2 linked regions of the Pseudobacteroides sp. genome follow. The protein of the gene in region 2 interacts with the protein of the main gene of each other region in a pairwise test. Links are inferred from orthologs where the notes say so. Each region holds a gene or a part of one and is shown on either strand. Other genes may lie near its edges.

What was found.
Region 1: the proteins of pknB (region 2) and VIO64_RS01910 interact in binary tests that used the Bacillus subtilis proteins (3 or more experiments, as listed by UniProt). The link is inferred for Pseudobacteroides sp. from one-to-one orthologs.

The regions. Positions count from the first base shown.
Region 1 is NZ_DATCTU010000007.1:123,909-127,090, reverse strand. The notes cover bases 125-2,967. They hold VIO64_RS01910 (protein kinase family protein), read right to left. Parts: upstream 1,991-2,967; coding sequence 1,259-1,990; downstream 125-1,258. Other genes in these bases: VIO64_RS01895 (cation diffusion facilitator family transporter), read right to left, coding at 2,686-2,967; flgB (flagellar basal body rod protein FlgB), read right to left, coding at 2,275-2,643; VIO64_RS01905 (hypothetical protein), read right to left, coding at 1,981-2,250; VIO64_RS01915 (hypothetical protein), read right to left, coding at 970-1,245; VIO64_RS01920 (DedA family protein), read right to left, coding at 271-945. Outside these bases: more of VIO64_RS01925, read right to left, coding at 1-124; more of VIO64_RS01895, read right to left, coding at 2,968-3,182.
Region 2 is NZ_DATCTU010000011.1:46,954-50,171, reverse strand. What follows is about bases 163-3,041. They hold pknB (Stk1 family PASTA domain-containing Ser/Thr kinase), read left to right. Parts: upstream 163-536; coding sequence 537-2,546; downstream 2,547-3,041. Other genes in these bases: rsgA (ribosome small subunit-dependent GTPase A), read left to right, coding at 2,552-3,041; VIO64_RS03270 (Stp1/IreP family PP2C-type Ser/Thr phosphatase), read left to right, coding at 163-484. Outside these bases: more of VIO64_RS03270, read left to right, coding at 1-162; more of rsgA, read left to right, coding at 3,042-3,218. UniProt on the Bacillus subtilis protein: Protein kinase that is responsible for triggering spore germination in response to muropeptides, signaling bacteria to exit dormancy.

The sequences.
Region 1 (3,182 bases), on a different replicon or contig from region 2:
GCAAAAAACCGTCCAACAGCACTTTGGTCATAAACCCAAAAGAATATGATACCAACCCACGAAAAGACTACAAAAAGGCTGACTTTCAATGCGACTTGCATCCATTCTTTCCCTATAAACAAAGCCATAAGGACAAGGCTCATTAGCATTATAACCATAGGTATCTGCAACCACATGGTCTGCTGATTATAAGTAGAAATTACATTCCAAAACTGTTCCGCAGACTTCATTCTGCATTCACCCCACAATTCTTGTTTTATGCAACCGACCTTATTCTTCCTGTAGTGTAGCAGTTGTCTTTTCTCTTTTTGCATTAATAGCAGTAACAATTGCAGGAAGAAGCGATACAAAAATAATCCCAAATATGACGTAGGTAAAATTGTTTTTTACTACAGGGATATTGCCAAAGAAGTAGCCCCCAAACATGAATATCAATACCCATGCAATTGCTCCAACGGCGTTATAAATTGTAAACTTTACAAAATTCATTTTTCCTATTCCAGCCACAAATGGAGCAAATGTTCTTAATATAGGCAGAAACCTTGATAAGAGTATTGCTTTCCCACCATGCTTCTCATAAAAAGCATGAGCCTTATCAATATATTCCTTCTTCACAATCCGTCTGATAAATTTATACCTCGTACTTTCAAGAATCCGATTTCCAATTGTCTTACCAATGAAATAATTCAAAGTATTTCCGCCTATAGCTGCAATAATAAGAAGTATTAAAGCAAGCTTGAAATCCATTACCCCTGAAGCGCCTAGTGCTCCAATTACAAACAAAAGCGAATCCCCAGGAAGGAATGGTGTTACAACCAGTCCTGTCTCACAGAAAATTATGAGAAACAGTATCAAATATGTCCATGCTCCATAATCCTGCATTAGCTCTGCCAAATGCTTGTCTATGTGTATTACAAAATCAATCAATTGTGTTATTAATTCCATCTTGTCCTCCTCATTTGTTGACTACTATTCACCATTAAATAAATTCTTTAAAAAATTATCCGCAATTTGTTTGAAAAATCCCCTTATCACATTATCCGGAGAATCTCCAAATATAAAATTGATAATTCTCATGAATCCGTCATAAATCTGTGTGTGGTACTTGAATGCCAGGATTGCTGCGATAATTATCAAAACTATAAAAACGGCTACAATAAACAGGCAACCTGTAAGGAGCACCTTTAATGCCTTTTTGCTAAAACGATTCCGTTTCAGATAGTAAAGAATATCTTCAATATCCATATATTCACCACCTCTATGGTTTGCATCCAATAATTTTATAAAAATCCGTTTCCACTTCCTCAATCCTGCAATAGCGTTTTTCAACACCCATCAGCCTTTTCAGGAAGAGCCGTTCAGTATCAGAAAGCTCCAGCTCATCAAACCAGGGTCTTTTCTTACCATTTTCATAATCAAAAGATGAGTAATACAAATGCAGCAGGAAATCACCTAAAAAGGCGAAATCCATGTCTGCTTTGTATTTTCTATCATTAATCCAGCGGGCAAGTCCAAAATCCACAAGGTTTACATTTTCACCGTTATAAAGGGTATTAGGCACACGAATATCCCTGTGAACCACGCCTTTTGAGTGAAGATATTTCAACAATTCAATCAGTTGTCCTGCAATCCGGTATATCTCATCTTTTTCAAAAGCTTTCTTGTCAAGATAGATGATATCCTCAAAGGTTCTTCCCTCTTTGAATTCCAGCACATACCCATAGAAATGGGCATCCTCGATTTTATCAATGAACTGAGGAATGGATTCATGATGTAATTCTTGCAGTATTTCCTCTTCAAACCGAACCTTCCCCTTTGATTTTTTTAGCATGCCAGGCTTCAACTGTTTTAAAATAAACTGTTTTTGGCAGCATGAAACCTGATAACAAATGCCAAATCTGCCCTCGCCAAGGATTTCTATTATTTCATACCCTTTAATCTTTTCTCCCTGCCTGTAAATCCTGTCCTTATTAAACAGATTTAGGACCATGAGCTTTTGCGGCGATGACGGTCAGGATAATGGCCATTGTTCTGATTAGGATGGTATCCTCCCTGATTATGGCCATGGTGGTCTGAATAATGCCCGTCATGACGGTTCGAATATGACCTTGAATGCCTCTTTGAGCCGGTCAACGCATCAAATATCTTGCCAAGTATCCCTCCTGAACCATGCGGTCTTTTATAATACTCACCACCGTGATTATTGTTGGGGTAGTGCCCCTTGCTTCTTGATCTTGAAAAAAAACTCATAATAAAATCCTCCTCGATTATTTGTTATTTGCCTTCCTTTATAACCATCTTTAGCTTATCAAAGCCTGCCATTTGAACAAGTGCATTATACTTTATTGTATTTTTTGCAAGCTCGGCCATTTCGGCTTCGATGTCCACATTATTGCCGTCCAGCCTCATGCTTAGATTTTTATTTTCCTCTACAACCTTTATTTCAATCTGGTCAACATCACTTTTTTTGAAGTCCTTGCTATCCATCGCCTTTCTCAATTCATCCTCAAAAGATACGGATTTCCTTTTGTATCCCGGTGTGTCAACATTTGCAATGTTTTGAGCAATTGCTTCATTTCTTTTCCATGATGCATCCAGAGCCTTATGAATAATTTTTTTGCCGTCAAAAAGTTTATCCAGCATAGAGACTACTCCTTTCAATCATGAAATTTCAACATGCTATTTTCACCTATTCTCCTCAAGTGGTTCAAAATGTATGTGTACATTTTCCAAACGGTTCACATTTTTCCTCAATTCATTTTTTATTGTCCTTGATATCACTTCCAGCTTATCAACTGTAAAATCTCCCATTACACCGCAGTGCAAAAAGGTAGAAATCTTGTCTCCCTTGCTATAAAGCTTTATTTCATGACAATCGACATCTTCATTTATTTTACTAACAGTTTCACAGATGCTGGCAACAATTTCGCTTCTTGATTCAGTAATATCCTTTGTCAGTACTACTTCTTCAGCACATTCGAAATAGAGATTTACATTATCAATCCCCTGCATCGCCTGCTGAATCCTATTTGAAATAAGGTGCGACAATTCATGGGATTCTCTTAATGTAAGATTTTCTGTTAATTCTATATGTGCAGTAATATTTTTCTTGCCTTCGAGGTCATACACATGAATGTTATGAATATTGGAGCAATCCGGTATTTGTGAAACTATTTCCTCAA
Region 2 (3,218 bases):
TAATGTAGATGTCTTTAAAAAATCTCTTGAAAATGAAACGGATTCCGGTATGGGCACCACCCTTATAGCGGCAGTAGTTGTAAACAGAAGGCTGTATATAGGACATGTTGGAGACAGCAGAGTATACTTGATTCGAGATAATAAAATGGAAAAGCTTACTATAGATCACTCATATATTGAAGAATTAGTCAGAAATGGTACACTTACTAAAGAGGAAGCGGAAAAGCATCCCAATAAAAACCTCATTACAAGAGCTTTAGGTTGCGGAGAAGTGTTAGAAGTTGATACTTATACATATGATATACAAGAAAATGATGTAGTTTTGATGTGCACGGACGGTTTAACCAATATGTTAAATGAAGAGAGAATATTGGAAGTAGTAAATAATTATGATGATTTAGATCTTGCCTGCGAGAAGTTAATAGGGGATTCCAACGAAATGGGTGGAGAGGATAACATAACTGTTATAATTTTCAAAGAATAAGGAAAGAATCAAGATAAAAGTGTTATAGAGTGAGGAATAAGGAGGATTGATTGTGGAAGGTCAAATTCTTGGAAACAGGTATGAATTGATTGAGAAAATAGGTGGGGGCGGAATGGCCCTTGTATATAAAGCAAAATGCAGTTTGCTTAATAGATTTGTTGCGGTTAAGATATTAAGACAGGAGTTTACAAATGACCAGGAGTTCGTAAAAAGATTCAGAATCGAAGCACAATCTGCGGCAAGCCTGTCATACCCAAATATAGTTTCAATATATGATGTGGGACAGGATGGCAATATACATTATATAGTCATGGAGTATATTGAGGGAGTTACTCTTAAAGACTACATTGAAGAAAAGGGTGCGTTGGATTGGAAGGAAGCTGTCAATATAGAGGTGCAGATATGCTCTGCGATTGAACATGCACATAAAAAGCGTATAGTACATAGGGATATCAAACCCCATAACATACTTATTACAAAGGATGGAATTGTTAAAGTAACAGACTTTGGTATTGCCAGAGCGGTATCGTCATCAACTATAACAATGGTTGGAAGTACCATAGGGTCTGTGCATTATTTTTCACCGGAGCAGGCCAGAGGTGGGTTTACCGATGAAAAATCGGATTTATATTCTCTCGGAATAGCACTTTATGAAATGGTTACCGGAAAGGTTCCTTTTGAGGGTGAAACTCCGGTTGCGGTTGCACTGAAGCATTTGCAGGAAATGCCGGAGGAGCCCATCAACATAAAAAGTGATCTTCCAAAAGGTGTAAACAGCATAATAATGAAAGCTATACAAAAGGAGCAGAGCAACAGGTACAGCACGGCCACCGAGATGCTTGACGATTTGAGAATGGTCCTAAAAGATCCCTCCAGCGAGCCTTCGACAAAAATAGATATAGATAGCTCACCGACAAGAAGGATTCAAATTGTACAGTCAGATAAGCCCATTGAAAACCCTGTGAAAGAAGCTCCTGTAAAACAAAATCAAGAGGAAGCGATTGATGATATGAAAAATAAAAAGAAGGACAGGATTACATGGATACTAGCTTTAGCGGCATCAATGCTAATAATTGGGTTGCTTGTTTTTACAGCATTTAAGTTTATTGTTCCGGGAATAATGCCTGCACCAAAATCAGATTTTGTACTGGAAAACTATGTCGGAAAAAATATTGACGATATCAAACAGGCACTTGAAAGCGAAGGCATAACCGTTGTCGTTGAAAGGAAGAATGACAAGGATGCCGAAAAGGATACCATTACCTCACAAAAGCCAAAGGAAGGAACCAAAATCAAGCCTGACCCGTATAATCCGGTAACCTTTTCTGTCAGCAATGGTCCGGAAATGGTGAGGATACCTGATCTAAGCAAGAAATCTTCAAGGGAAGCCCAGAAAATGTTGGAAGACATTAGCCTGACAGCCAGAGTGGAAGACGAATACAGCGATGTAATAACAAATGGATTGGTTATTAGAACTGAGCCCGGTGTTAATGAAGAAATTTCTCCAGGCTCAACTGTGACAATATACCTTAGCAAGGGGCCTGAGATAATCCAAACAGTCGTACCAAACCTCATAGGACTTACAAGGGTAGAGGCACAAAGGTCTCTTGCTCAGAATAAGCTTACCCTTGGAAGAGTATTGCCTGAGGACAGTGCAAACCATATAGACAGGATCGTAAATCAGGATCCTGCCCCTAATACTACTGTAACTGAGATGTCGGCTGTTAATATAACCCTTGATACTGTAAAAATCACTGAGGTTCCTAACCAAAATGCTACACCAAATGGGACACAAACTCCTACGCCTGCAAAGACTAAGGATATCCCTGTGAAGATTCCTCTGGCCAATGCGGATACATTTGGTGATACTGTAAGGGTTCTTATTGAAATGACACCTAGTGATACTGGAAAAAGTACTGTAATAATGGATGGTACAGCAAACAAACAGGATTTTCCATTAAGTGTTACAGTGCCTGTGCCTGAAAATGGAAGTACAAATATTAAAGTATATGTTGATAATAAGCCTAATTCAGATATGAACGTTGATTATTCCGGGAGGTAGGTAAGTTGCCTTTAGGTGTTGTAATGAAGGGGATAGGGGGATTTTATTATATAAAATCCCCCTCCTATGGCATAGTTGAATGCAAGGCGAGAGGGATTTTCAGAAAAGACGATATTATACCCTTGCCTGGAGACAAGGTTTCTTTTTCAATAGTTGATACAGATAAGAATACAGGGCTCATTGAGGAAATTTTGCCACGGACCTCGGAGCTTGTCAGGCCAGCTGTAGCAAATGTTACTCAGCTTGTAGTTGTTGTAGCAATCAAATCACCGCAGCCAGATTTCTTATTATTGGATAAAATGCTTATTACTGCAAGTATCAAGGATATAAAACCTGTTATTTTGATTAATAAAATCGATAAAAGTACTGAAGAGGATGTTGAAAAAGTAAAAAAAGCATATGAAAATACTGGCTACAAGATGTTCTTTTTAAGTGCCAAGACTCATGAAGGGTTTGATGAGCTAATGGATATTCTAAAGGATAAAATAACGGTTTTTGCAGGCCAATCGGGAGTCGGCAAGTCAACAATTCTAAACCGATTAGCGGGATCTGTACTCATGGAGACCGGTGAGGTCAGCGACAAAATTGAAAGAGGAAGGCATACTACAAGGCATGCGGAGCTTTTTGATCTTCCAAACGGAGGACTTGTGGTAGATACTCCGGGATTCAGTT